DNA from 4 places in the Paenibacillus ottowii genome. Region 3 is predicted to be linked to each of the others. Evidence: riboswitches for the same ligand, from Rfam matches in the RefSeq annotation. Region 3 holds a riboswitch; each other region holds the start of a gene.

Region 1 (3,497 bases), 1.8 Mb from region 3:
CTGCTTCAGATTGCAGCAAAGGCAGCATGTTCATTGTCCCAGCTACACTAGCAATAAAGTATACAATGGACAGAACAATACCGCGTACAAATGAAGTATGTCGTCGAGTGAGTGACGCATACACAATGGCAAGCACGCCCAGAACAAAGCTAAATAGGGCATAACCCGCATAAGTCATCCAATTTGCCCAGTATGTTTGCTTTTTAACATAGTCGGTGTAGGACGAAGGGGCCGAAAAGCTTTGGGTAAACGAGCGAACATCCCCGTCTTCAAAAGTAAAAGCCAGTGTAAGTACCGAGGCGCCGATTTTCTTTTCGTCCACGGTATACTTCAACCCACCATCCCCCTCAGTGGTCGCGAGCTTTAATTCGGATGGCTTAAAGCCAAAGCGTTTGATCCATATCGCCGCAGCCTGTTCCTTGGCTTCGAGCGTCATGTCGCCCTCAGCTATACGTACAAGCCTGTTTTGTGCTTGTTCATCCGTAGAAACATCAGCCTGTGTGTAATTGGTGCTGGAGGTGATCCGTTTAAAGCTAACGACCTTCCCAGTGGATAAATCCACATGAATTTGCAGCTTGCCCTTCCCTGAGGAATCAGGCAAATCAACCCGAAAGGTTTCATAAGGATAATTTTTTTTCCATGTGCGATCGTACTGTTGAAGCAGTTTTTCTCTGGATAAATAACCGTATAAATCCGTTTCAGCCTGATAGGTCACAACCGGCTTCTCTGGCTGTGATTCCGTATAGCCCAGTTCGGAACGGGCAAAGTCGAGGGCGTGTATGACTGCTTCTTGTTTGCTGATGACCTTTGCATTCGTCAATGATTCCGGACTTGGATTGCTAAGCGAGGGAAGAAGCAATTGAAAGATAAAAAAGCAAATCAGGCCAACCCCGCCCAGCAAGCCTAATTTTTTGAAGTTGGCCGTGAGCACGACCGGTTTCCCGATAGGATTCATGAGTTTCCTCCTTAATCTGTAAATAAGAACATCCATTAAAGATATCATACTGCACAGGTTCCCGCCAACAGACCAGCGATATTCATGAAAATAGAGTGAAAGCACTGTAAAGTTTTAATAAAATTAGATAAGCTGTGATTAAACGATGCCCATTCACAAATTAAAGCTAATTTCACGTTTTTTCGACGAAATCGATTTTGTGATCTGGATAGAGAAGGATTATAATCTTGAGGCAATGCCTATGAAATATGTTAGGTAATGATATACATTTAAGCCGAATTTCTATGAGAAAACGGGGGAACCATGTTACTGGGGTGAATTTTACAGCCGATCCAGATGGAACGGGAGTGTAAATAGGGCATACTGTACTGTCCGAATCCGTCAGCTAACCTCGTAGGCTATGGGCAGGAACCAAGTCAGGGGCACTCGGTTTTCCGGTGTCTTTTTTTGTGTGTATAAAAGTGTTTGGATTGGTTAGGCCGCTGCGGGTTCAGATTATTCTTCCGATTGCTGTTATCCCCGGATTTTTTGATTGTATAAACCCTTTTATGGTTAAAATCCGGAGATAAAGGCAAACGCTCCGCTTCTTCAGAACAATTCTGCCCCCTTCGCTGCTGCCCGCCAATAGCATAGGGGGCCGGGTAGTGTTTAACATGCATTCTTCCTGTTTTCAGGGAATGCTAATTATAGTTATTTAAGGTTTGGAAAATTAAAAAATCAGGGGCAGCGACGATCGGAAGACAAATGGAACGCGTAGCGGGTTTACACCGTATTAAATCACTGTTTTTATAGTTTTTTAGGATTTAGGAGAGAAGTGATAAATAAATGAATCCCAATGCAAGCTGGCTTCGGCTTTCTCCACCGCAGATATTCGTTGCAGGCTTCGCTATTATCATTCTTATAGGTAGTTTATTGTTAATGCTGCCCATTTCCAATACAACGGGGAAGCCACTTGCGTTTATAGACGCCTTGTTTACGGCTGCGTCCGCGACCTGTGTAACCGGGCTTGTTGTTAAGGATACAGGACTTTTTTTTACAACCTTTGGTCAAATTGTTATCGTTGCGCTGATTCAGATCGGCGGTCTTGGCTTTATGACCATGGCTACCTTGATCGGGCTGGTGTTCAAACGTCGCATTTCCTTGCGGGAGCGCCTTATTTTGCAAGAAGCGATGAATCAGACCTCTGTCGAGGGAATTGTCGGATTGATCCGCAAGGTCCTATGGTACTCGTTGATTATTGAGGGCGTATGTGCAGCCATTTTTTCGATTCGCTGGTCGTTTGATATGCCGGTAGGCAGAGCGATTTATTTTGGAATCTGGCATGCGATTTCCATGTTTAATAATGCTGGTTTTGATTTGTTCGGTGAATTTCGCAGCCTGACAGGTTATGTATATGATCCAATTGTTAATTTTACAGCCATGTTCCTCATTATTTCCGGTGGTATTGGTTTTGTCGTGATGTCAGACCTGGTAGAATACCGCAAGCGCAAGAGACTGTCCTTGCATACCAAGGTGGTGCTCAGCATGACAGCCGTTCTGATTGTAGTCGGGACGCTCGTCATTTTTGTATTTGAGTTTACGAATCCGAAGACGCTTGGCTCGCTGGATTGGGGGGGGAAAGTGCTGGGATCTTTATTCCAGTCCGTTACCCCCCGTACCGCAGGCGCCAATACGCTGGACATTGCAGGCTTGCGGCAGGCAACGCAGTTTTTTATCATCATACTCATGTTTATTGGGGCTTCGCCTGGCTCCACTGGAGGCGGGATTAAGACCACTACGTTTGCCCTGCTCATTGGAGCGGTGTTTTCGATGCTGCGGGGACGGGAAGATATTGTGCTGTTCCGGTATCGACTTGCGCAAGCACGAATTTATAAGGCTTTGACCATTACATTGCTGGGGCTGCTGTTCGTGATCGGCGTGACGATGATTCTGTCCGCAACCGAGGATCATCATTTTCTGATGATCTTGTTCGAGACGGTGTCTGCATTTGGTACGGTAGGACTGTCTATGGGGCTTACACCTGATTTGACAGTTGTAGGCAAGCTGGTGATTACTCTGACAATGTTTGCAGGCAGGCTGGGCCCGCTCACGCTGGCTTATGCCCTGGGACCGAAAAAGGGTAAGGAATTGTATCGTCATCCAGAAGGTAAAATAATTATAGGGTAAGGGAGTTTTCGAGTAGATATGAAAACGCAGCAGTTTGTAGTCATTGGCTTGGGGCGGTTTGGCTCAAGCCTGGCTTTGCAATTGGTGGATATGGGGTGCGAGGTGCTAGGCATTGATCGGAATGAGGATGTTGTTGACAGTATGAGTGAGATCCTGACACATACTGTCGTAGCAGACGCCACAGATGAAGATGCGTTGCGATCACTGGGCATCCGTAATTTCGATTGCGGCATTGTTGCGATTGGGGATGATATTCAGGTAAGCATCCTGACCGCCATTTTGCTGAAGGAGCTGGGTGTGAGAAAAGTCGTAGCCAAAGCCATATCTGTGCTACATGGACGTGCGTTAGAGAAGCTTGGTGTGGACCGGGTCATTT
Region 2 (3,497 bases), 300 kb from region 3:
AGGACGATGGATCGTTCGGAAATACAATTTTTCCAGTTTTATGAAAGGTATTGCATTCGTGGATGAAGTTGCCGCTATATCTGAGGCATTTAATCACCATCCATTTATTACGATTGATTACAAGACCGTGACTCTGCGTTTGACCTCTTGGGACGATGGCGGTATTATGGCTGTAGATATTAAAGAAGCTCAACAATATAATGAAGCTTTTGAAAAAATGCGCAGCGGTCATTAAGTTTGTAATGATCTGTCGTATATGCTAAGAGCGCCTTCGCTATACAACATCGCGGTTGTATAGCGAAGGCGCTTTTATTTATAAAGCCCAGTTCTAATGTTCAGGACGATATACCATACAATGGAACGGCTTTCTGCCATCTGGAGTCTGGCGCTCATAGGTATCTGTCAGCCCGAATCCAGCTGCCTTATAGGCTCGAATAGCCCGTTGATTCCAGGTGAGCACCTCTAGGTCAATCTCATTCTGCGGGTGGCGTCGTCTGGCTTCCTCGGCAATGGCCCGGACAAAGTCGGAGCCTGTGCCGTGTCCGCATCTTTCAGGACGCATTCCAAGACCCAGCCGGGTCACACCAACCATAGGAAAATATTGAGCAAATCCCGCAAGCTCATTCTTTGCGTCCAGTACGGCAACATATTGCTCCTGGCGAAGCGTAGGACTCCCAAATTCGACTTCAAGTGCCTTCATTTGTTCCCATGGAAGCCAGCCGTATATGTTGTAGGGGGGATCATAGCGCCACTCACAAATTTCAGCCGCTTGGTGCTCGTCCATCGGTACGATCCGGTAGTTGGATATTGAGGCAGGCACTTTTCCATTCCTCCTTTTGCGTACTTCAATCATTAACAACAGATTGTAGACAAGTTGTAGAGGAATGGCAAGCGTGTTTATTTCGTACCTAAGTCGGGTATACATTCAATAAGAAGGAATTTACCGTTCAATGCTCCCCCAGCGGTGACGGTAAAACCGACGATGTTCGCTAACACTGAAACCTTTTGAGGCGTAGGTTCGTCAGTATTGATAATCATAGCTGATGTAGTGGACATAAAAAAACCGCAAATCGATTCCGGCCAGAATCAAATTGCGGCTAGGGTTAGCTTGCTGTGCGGTGGTTATTCTACGTTGTCGTCATCAGGAATTTCTGAAGCTACAGAATGGTAAGCGTCTGTGCTCATAATTCTTTTTGCACCGACAAAACGGTTAGCGTAATAATTTTCGTTCAGTGAGCTAACTACTACACCACGCGAAGTCGAGGAGTGGGCGAATTTCCCTTCACCTACGAAGATACCTACATGGGATACGCCTCTTCCTGTGGTGTTGAAGAACACCAGGTCTCCTGGTCTCATTTCATCGCGGGATACAGAAGATCCCATTTTGAATTGTGATCCAGATTGATGCGGCAGTTTAATTCCCAGTTTGTTGAATACATACATTGTGAAGCCGGAGCAATCGAATCCCTCGAGTGTAGTGCCTCCGCTTCTGTAGCTCGTTCCTTTGGCATCTTGGATGACCTGGTCCATCTTGGAGTCTGCGAATGCACTGCCGCCACCGAAAGTAAAGGATGTAAAGGCAATGGCGAGACCCATGGCTGCGATCGTTAGCTTCTTCTTCAAAAAAAATATACCCCTTCCAATGCCTGCGAGGTTAGCTTAAGGATTCGGTAGAAGGTTCCCCTATGACCACTCTGTTGCGAGATCAATTCACCCAAACTGGTTCCCCCGCTTCCTAGGTGCCAGGAATTAGGCTTAACTTGAGATGTGCACCTTGGAGAGCAGTATTCACGACAACGATGTTTTTAAGATAAAGGTTACAATAAAGATTACAAAGTTGTTACTATCAGTTCACTGCGATTATTGTAACAAAGACAGCAGGCTTTGGCAAATGTTTCATCGCAAAAAGTTACAAAAAAAATCTGTTCCTAACACTGTAGGAACAGATTCTGTTAACAGTATTCAGTTATGTGTCGTGAGGACGGGGAAGAAAAAGTTTTTTTCGACAGCTGAAAATGCAGAAGATAGCATAAAGGGAGGGGTTAACCTCTGCTGGAGATATCGATATGCCATAGTCGGTACTGTGAACTGATATGCCACAGCCTGACCAGACTGGTAACAAAATGATACGATTGCTGGAGAATCAGCGCCAACATACCAGTCCAAATCATCGCCACGGTGCCAAATAGACCGAAGACCAGCAGCACACAAGCACTGAGCAGCAAGGATACGCCGACAGCGGGAAGAAGCTGGCGAAAGAAGGCGAGCAGGGACGATAGTATGGCGTGACCACTGACTGTGCCCAATTGCATATACAGGATGCACTGCCGAATGAACCACCCGTAAGCCATCCACCCAATGGCATAGGGCAACAAATGCAGCAGGTAAGAGGAAGATTGCAGCGTTCCTGCTACAATAGGGTAGAGTCTTGGTACCACCCAAAAGGCGGGGAGCAGCAGCAGACCCAACTCGATGATGTAATACAGCAGCGATGACATACCATGCCGTTTCATCCCTTTGAAAAAGGACAGGCTTTGCGGTTCAGTCGCATCGGTATGCAGGCTTTGATAGATGCCGGCTCTAATAAAGGGCGTGATCAATATACGCAATACGGTTGCTCCTAGTAGTATCCATAAATACACGTGCACTTCCCGGCTGTCCATCAAAGCGATCTGGCCCTCCATCCAAAACAAGGTCCTTCCCAACTCGTTTTGGCTCTGATCCGGATAACGAAGCAGCAGCGGGATGACAGCGGACTGCACCAGCCGATAGAGAAATACCCCCCACAGCAGACGATATAGAAATAAAATGATAACGATATAAAAGCGTATGCGCACCAGCGCCCAGCCTTCTTTTATAACAGTCCGCATCTATAAACACCTCACCATGACAGACTTCCAAGCAGTGTCTCCAACAGCTTGGTTACACCTATACTCCAACGGGTTTGTTGTTTTTCGTTCAATTCAGCCTTCAGGTTATTATTAATATGCTTATTCTCCAAGGCAATAGTGTATAGAGGATCGACGGCTACAGAGGACACGGGGGAGCTGCTTTTGAGTCGAAAGGTTGTACTTTTGCCTGTACCGTCCCAAGCCTTAAATATCGTTGTGCCATCCTTGAAGGTGAATTGAACAGGGATCTTAGGATAATCTGCTCCTTTTTTGCTGAGCGTCACGACTGCTTCATATCCACTCTCCAACTTGCGGTTCATAATGCGATCGACGGAGAAGTCCGCCATCTGGCCGTCATATACATACTGTTCAAAATAGTGGCTCCATGAGCGTCCAGTCACCCTCTCCACAACACGCTGAAAATCCTGTGAGGTCGGATGCTTGAATCGGTACGTCTGGACGTAGGTTCGCATAATTCGGTCCATTTTCTTCATACCCACCTGCCGTTCAATGCCTCGTAGTACCAACTTGCCTCGTGAGTAGGCATTTTGTGCATACTCAGCCGCCGATCCGTACTTCCAGGACTCGCGGTTTAGCGGCTGCGGA
Region 3 (3,497 bases):
AATGTCACGCTACCAGATGTACTGGCAAATTTATTTCCATCCTGTAACACGCAGTTCGGAAATCCTGTTGCGTAAAATTTTCAAGAGAGCAAAGGAATTGTTCAAAAATGGATATGAGTTTGGTTTTCTGCTTGATCCGCTGCCTGATCTGTTCAAAGGAGAGCTTACCGTGGAGCAGTATTTGATGCTCGATGAGTCTTTGATTCAGACAGTGTTTAGCCAATGGAAACGAGAAAAGGACGAAATTTTAAGTGATTTGAGCAGTCGGTTTATGGACCGTAGATTGTATAAATATGTAGAGATTGAAAATATGGATACAGATACTGTTAACCATATTCGAGAGGCATTGGAAAAGGCTGGATTGAACCCGGAATATGATCTTGAAATTGATTTTCCGACAGATCTTCCTTATGATGTGTTTCGAAAGGGCGGTTCAACGGACAACCAAATTTTGCTGCTCGGACGTCAGGGCGAGGTGCGGGAAATATCTGAAGTTTCGGAAATCGTACGTTCAATAAGTGGTATTCACCGTGGAAAATATCATATGTATTTTCCCCAGAATAAACTGAACGGGGTAAAACACAGGCTTCCTGCCGAAATAAGGAATTATTTTGTCAAACAATAGACAAACATATAGAAATGTAAGTAAAAAGAGGAGATGAAAACCTTGGATTTATTCGACACTCATACTCACTTGGATGCACCACAATTTGACGAGGATCGTGAAGAAGTTATAGCACGTGCTGTCGAATCAGGAGTAACACGGATGATCAATATCGGATTCAATCGTGAGACCATTCCATCCACCATGAAGCTGGCTGAAACGTATGATTTTATTTATGCGGCTGTTGGGTGGCATCCCCAGGATGCCATTACAATGCAGGAAGCGGATTTAGAATGGATTGCATCGTTATGCAGTCATCAAAAGGTTGTAGCGATCGGAGAGATCGGTCTGGATTATTATTGGGATACGTCACCAAAGGATGTGCAGCAGCGGGTACTTCGAAATCAAATTGGCCTGGCACGTGAGCTCAACATGCCAATTGTTATCCATAATCGAGATGCACATGAAGATATTGTGAGGATTTTACGAGAGGAAAAGGCGAGCGAGATTGGCGGAGTCATGCACTCCTTTTCAGGGAGTTGGGAGACAGCCAAAATGGTGCTGGATATGGGTTTCCACCTTTCATTTGGTGGGCCTATAACGTTCAAAAATGCCAAGCAGCCGAAAGAGGTACTGGCCCAGGTTCCACTGGACCGTCTGCTTATTGAAACGGACGCACCTTACCTGACACCCCATCCGTTTCGCGGGAAGCGAAATGAGTCAGCACATGTGAGACTGGTGGCAGAGGCAGCCGCCCAAATTAAGGGAATTACGGTGGAGGAATTGGTATCCATTACTACTCAAAATGCCTTGGAACGATTTGACATTAAGTGAAAAGGCGAAGAAATCAATCAAAATAAAGAGTTAGACGGAGCTAATTATGATTTTGTTGCAGTAAACTCAGGAATATTACAAACTTTTAACCGAATTTTTTAAAAAATGTACTTGAAACCTGCTTTACAACATGCATGGAAACAGGATATCATCTTTTCAGTGAATTGTTGTTGAGTGTAAACATCAACAACTCATTTCATGAACCAGTCTCGCTGAGTCCCTTTTACAGGGAACGGGGGAACCGATATGGCTTACAGTACGTCCGGCGTATGTGCAGGAGAGAATGTGTCTTCAGCAGCCGGCTCGACCGAAATTCAAATCCCGGATGGGATTGAACAGGTAGAGAAGCCGTATTTCGATTTCTTTCTGGGTCTTCGGGGTGAATGTGAGGGCGACCGCCATGAGCGGTTGACCTAAGCTAGGGCGACTCTCTACGTCCGAACCCGACAGCTAACCCCGTAAGCGTAACAAGAGAGAAGCCATCTCGTGCATGAGTTTTCCCGCATATTCACACATGCCGGAAGCCACGAAAGAGCTCTCTAATCTCTTTCTTTGGCTTTTTTTGTTGTGAATAAAAGAAAATCTGTCATCATACTGTGGTTAAACAGGGGAGGACAGCATGCCGCGAAGACGGGTACATGGTGCAGGACAGTCGCAGTACGGGCTTGTCTTGTAGAAAATCTGTTATAGTCACGTCAACGATCAACTATGTCTTACTCCAGACGGCGGGCTATGTAAGGAGGACGGAGGAAATGGGCATTTTCCGAAAAGGGGAGACCACCCATGAGTCACGCTCATCCAGCATGTCTTACGTATTGCGTTGGAAGCAAGAGAATGTGCGCCAGGCGGTTTTGGTTGCTATTTTTCTAATCGCACTAACGATTATGATTTCAATTCTGATGTACACGCAATCTAAAAAACAAGTCTTTTTTGTCATTGATGGTAAGGCATCGGCGGTAGAAACCCGGGAATCCAAGCTCCAAGATTTGCTCAATGAGCATTCTATTTCACTTCAGCCGCATGATACAATATCCATGCCGCTAAACGGAGCAGTACAGGATGGGGACCGCGTAGTTATTAAACGTGCCAATCAGGTTAAAGTGTCCTCAGGCAATAAGACGAAAAAGCTGTACACAACAGAAAATACAGTAGAGGGTGCGATTCGCACATCGGGCTATAAATTATCATCAATCGATAAAGTTTACCCTGCATTGGATGCCTCTGTTTCGGCTAACATGGACATAAAAATCGTCCGTGTGAAGAAACAGCAGGTTGCACAGAAAAAACAGGTGCCTTATCAGGTCATCAAAACGGCGGATCCAAGTCTCTATAAAGGCGATAATCGAGTCATTCAAAGTGGCAAATCGGGTGTGGTGGTCCAGCACGTTCAAAAGGTATACCATGATGGAAAGCTGGTATCCAAACAGCTGATCAACAAGGAAGTCACACAGAATCGCGTGGATAAGGTAATTGCAGTAGGAACGAAGAAAAAACCGGTCGTTCTGGCTGCTTCCGTCGGCCCTAGAGATGCGGTTAAGGCGACAACGGTTAGTTCGGGCAATGCTGTCCGTAAAGCGGGAATTAATTTTAAATATAGCAAGGTTTTACAAAACGTCTCCATGACGGCGTACTCCTCACAGGAGTCAGGTATTGGTACACGTACGGCCTCCGGCACGCGTGTCACGGAAGGACGTACCATCGCTGTCGATCCGAGTATAATTCCAATCGGCTGGTGGGTGTATATTGAAGGGGTGGGCTTCCGCCGTGCGGAGGATACCGGTGGCGCCATTAAAGGCCACAAAATCGATGTGTATTATGAGAGTTTAGGCCGGGCCAACCAATTTGGTCGCAAGCACGGTAAAACCGTATATGTTATCGGACCTGTAAAGCCAGAAATCAACTAAAACAGGTTGTGTATGTTGAGGGCAATGCGATAGTATTAACAACATAGTTATGCCATGCTAAGAAGAGGATATCCTCTTCTTATTTTGTTTTCAAAAACAGGGAAAGATAAATATATGTTGCTGTGTAGCAGTGGAGGTAAATGAAGATGATCAAG
Region 4 (3,497 bases), 1.4 Mb from region 3:
TACTAGCATTTTCAAGTTTTCCCGTATACGCGGACACGCCTCCCTATATTGGAACGCCCCATCCCAAGGAAGCTGCTGCCGCTACTACTGAACATCCAAGAAAAGATCGAGCTGCTCCAACCTTAGCGGTGCTGCGAAAAAAGCATGCGGACATTTTTAAAATGTGCGGCCCGCACACCCGCCAAATTGCCTTAACCTTTGATGATGTGCCCGATTCAAGGTATACGCCGCAGGTTTTGGACGTATTACACGCAAACGGCATCAAAGCTACTTTTTTTATCGTCGGTCATCGTGCTGAAAAACATCCGGGGATCATACGCCGTATCATCCGTGAGGGTCATGCTATAGGAAACCATTCCTATACTCATCCGGATTTCAGGAAGGCCACCCCCGAACGATTCCGCTACCAGATTACAAAAACAGAACGCATTTTAGAAGCGAGCGCAGGCTTCCGACCTAGGTTGATACGACCACCCTATGGTGAAATCACGGAGCCTCAAATCCAGTGGGCACGTCGTCATGGATACATGATTGTCAATTGGAATGTGGATTCTCTAGACTGGAAGGGATTAAGCAAAACACAAATTCAACGTAACGTAATCCCGGCTACCGGGCCTGGTTCCATTATTTTAATGCATGCAGGTGGAGGCCAAAGTTCTAATTTGCAAGGTACTGTCCAAGCCTTGCCAGGCCTAATCCACTCTCTAAAAGCTAAGGGCTACAAATTCGTCACAGTCCCCCGGCTGCTTCACACACCGGAACGACAATAAGAGTATGCTAAGCTTCGACGATAAACTCCAACTACGTAAAAATGCTGTCTTGACGAGCAGAATATTTCTGCTTGTAAGACAGCATTTTTTAGCGATAAGCAACTGGCCATGATAAAATATCATCCCAGTTACGAATTTTATGTTATACGACACAATAATAAGTTTACATAATACTTATTATGTTATTCAAAACACTTCTAGGGCAGAATGTTATTTATCAATGACGTACAGTTTCACATCTTGAAAACCGAAGTCGTTTACGAATGATTTATTGCCAGGGATAAAGATATCAATCCGCTTCCCGGTAATGGCGCTGCCCTGATCACGGGCCACGGCCACAAAAGAATGGTCCGGCAAGCCGGGATGGGAATAGCCTGTAACAAGTACCTTGGTTCCCATCGGAATGACTCTCGGGTCTACCGCAATAGTACCTAGCTTAAGCGGATTACCATAGTAATCAACTGCACCCCATTTGCCGTTTTCATCGGTTGCGGCAGAATATGCCGTTGCTTTAACATCAACCACTTTACTATAATTGAATGTCTTACCCCATGCTTCAATTGTTGGCTTCTCATTCGCTGTTGCTTTTTCCGTAAGAAGCTGTGGCTTCGAATCCGAAGCCGCCTCCACACTTTTTTCGTCTGGCACTTTAATCTGCAGACCTGCGTATATGTTGTTGGACGCAATATTCGGGTTAGCCTTCGTCAATTCATCAACTGATACTCCATAACGTTGGGCAAGCAAAAAGAAGGTATCGCCTTCTTTAGCAGTATGAAGCGAAGCAGCATCTGCTACTCCAGTTGTCTGTGCCAGCCCTGCAATTGCTGCGGCAAGCACCGCAAATTTCATAGCTTTTCCAATATGTTTTAAGCGTTTCAAAGATATGTACCTCCTCTGTTATGCCTGCGAGGTTAGCTGTCGGATTCGGGCTCAGGAGAAGCCCTATGCTGCGCAATTCACCCCTAGGTCATATTCCACACTTTTTATGATGTATTGGAATAATGGCCGTTATTACGTCCCCCGCACTTCCCATAGTTTGAGCCCAGCTCCTAAGTATTTATTATCATAAGTGCTGCCTCGGTAAGTTTTGGCTTACTGCATAATATCACAATTTTGTAACCTTATCTGCATGAAAATGTTGGGAACATTGAACATCATACTATACTCATTACAATTTTGTCATTAAGAATCCGTTTTTTGTTACGGAAATATGGAGATATGGTGACAAAAAGAGAAAAGCCCTCCGTGAACCATCGTCACGAGAAGGGCCTTGTCAATATTTTATAAAAGCATTTTCTTACAGTACTTTAGCAAGAAAGTCACGAGTACGATCATGGCTTGGAGTACCAAAAACTTGCTCTGGCGTGCCTTGCTCTATAATTTGCCCGTTGTCCATAAAGATGATCCGATCCCCTACCTCACGGGCAAAGCCCATTTCGTGCGTCACGATCACCATCGTCATGCCGCCTTCAGCGAGCTTCTTCATTACGTCTAGAACCTCTCCAACCATTTCAGGGTCCAGAGCAGAAGTAGGCTCATCGAACAGCATTACGTGCGGCTGCATGGCCAAGGCACGTGCTATCGCAATACGTTGCTTTTGGCCGCCGGATAACTGGTTCGGGTAGGTGTTCTTTTTATCCTCAAGACCTACGGTTCGCAGGAGTTCCAGCGCGATTTTTTCTGCTTCTTTCCCCGACTGCTTTTTCACCTGCGTTGGTGCAAGTGTCAAATTCTGCAATATCGTTTTGTGCGGAAACAGATTAAAATGCTGGAAAACCATTCCCATCTTCTCCCGGGTCGCATTAATGTTATGACCACGGGCAGTAATCGGCTCACCCTCAAACAAAATCTCCCCTTCTGTTGGCTGTTCCAACAGATTCAAACAACGCAAAAACGTACTTTTTCCCGAACCACTCGGTCCGATGATGACGACTACTTCACCCTTAGCGATATCTATATCAATGCCTTTTAAAATTTCATTTTTACCGAACGATTTACGCAGTTGTTTAACGGTGATCACTGGCTCTCAACTTCCTTTCCCATAAACCCAACAGCTTGGATAAGCTGAACGTCATTACAAAATAAATAGCGGCTGCGATTACGAACGGGCTTAATCCTTCATAGGTAATATTCTTAATGACCTGGGCTTGGTACATAATATCCACCATCCCAATGGTCGAAATAATAGATGATTCTTTAATGATGGTAATGAACTCATTACCAATAGCAGGCAATATAGATTTAAATGCTTGCGGTAAAATGACATGACGCATTGCTTTGCCTCGCCCCATCCCGAGCGAACGGGCAGCTTCCATCTGTCCACGGTCTACGGCCTGAATACCCGCACGGAAAATCTCAGCCAAATATGCCGAGCTATTCAGAGACAATGTGATCACACCCGACTGGAGTGGGGTAAAATTGATACCCAGCGTCAAAGCAACTCCGTAGTGAATGATCATGAGCTGTACCAGCATAGGTGTACCGCGAAGGATCTCGACATATGTGGTACCTAACCACTCAATGATACGTATACCACTCATTCGCAGCAAGGATATGATCAGACCAATAATGAACCCAAACAATACTCCGAGTGCAGACAACAACAGAGTGTAGCCAAGACCCGTAGCGTAAAGACTACGGTATTTCATAAATATATCTACAATACTATTCGAAGAAACCTGTCTGTCGGCAGACAGTGCACTCGCTTCTGTAGAAAACTTCTCAATC

The links. A riboswitch is a leader RNA that binds a small molecule or an ion and turns the genes downstream of it on or off. The one in region 3 is predicted to bind cyclic di-AMP.
Region 1: another riboswitch for cyclic di-AMP. It lies ahead of ACQQ6X_RS19985 (TrkH family potassium uptake protein); the one in region 3 lies ahead of ACQQ6X_RS02415 (3D domain-containing protein).
Region 2: another riboswitch for cyclic di-AMP. It lies ahead of ACQQ6X_RS03915 (C40 family peptidase); the one in region 3 lies ahead of ACQQ6X_RS02415 (3D domain-containing protein).
Region 4: another riboswitch for cyclic di-AMP. It lies ahead of ACQQ6X_RS22060 (3D domain-containing protein); the one in region 3 lies ahead of ACQQ6X_RS02415 (3D domain-containing protein).

Annotation. Positions count from the first base shown of each region.
Region 1 covers NZ_CP191577.1:4,294,788-4,298,284, reverse strand. Annotated here, with positions in the region: gene ACQQ6X_RS19990 (CPBP family intramembrane glutamic endopeptidase) at 1-955, opposite strand, end outside; cyclic di-AMP (ydaO/yuaA leader) riboswitch at 1,218-1,370, shown strand; gene ACQQ6X_RS19985 (TrkH family potassium uptake protein) at 1,781-3,121, shown strand; gene ACQQ6X_RS19980 (potassium channel family protein) at 3,140-3,497, shown strand, end outside.
Region 2 covers NZ_CP191577.1:835,770-839,266, forward strand. Annotated here, with positions in the region: gene ACQQ6X_RS03905 (4a-hydroxytetrahydrobiopterin dehydratase) at 1-235, shown strand, start outside; gene ACQQ6X_RS03910 (GNAT family N-acetyltransferase) at 329-820, opposite strand; gene ACQQ6X_RS03915 (C40 family peptidase) at 1,123-1,623, opposite strand; cyclic di-AMP (ydaO/yuaA leader) riboswitch at 1,629-1,766, opposite strand; gene ACQQ6X_RS03920 (hypothetical protein) at 2,043-2,870, opposite strand; gene ACQQ6X_RS03925 (M1 family metallopeptidase) at 2,882-3,497, opposite strand, start outside.
Region 3 covers NZ_CP191577.1:538,595-542,091, forward strand. Annotated here, with positions in the region: gene ACQQ6X_RS02405 (HD domain-containing protein) at 1-625, shown strand, start outside; gene ACQQ6X_RS02410 (TatD family hydrolase) at 668-1,438, shown strand; cyclic di-AMP (ydaO/yuaA leader) riboswitch at 1,639-1,919, shown strand; gene ACQQ6X_RS02415 (3D domain-containing protein) at 2,191-3,342, shown strand; gene rnmV (ribonuclease M5) at 3,489-3,497, shown strand, end outside.
Region 4 covers NZ_CP191577.1:4,727,668-4,731,164, reverse strand. Annotated here, with positions in the region: gene ACQQ6X_RS22065 (polysaccharide deacetylase family protein) at 1-770, shown strand, start outside; gene ACQQ6X_RS22060 (3D domain-containing protein) at 981-1,649, opposite strand; cyclic di-AMP (ydaO/yuaA leader) riboswitch at 1,656-1,823, opposite strand; gene ACQQ6X_RS22055 (amino acid ABC transporter ATP-binding protein) at 2,068-2,790, opposite strand; gene ACQQ6X_RS22050 (ABC transporter substrate-binding protein/permease) at 2,777-3,497, opposite strand, start outside.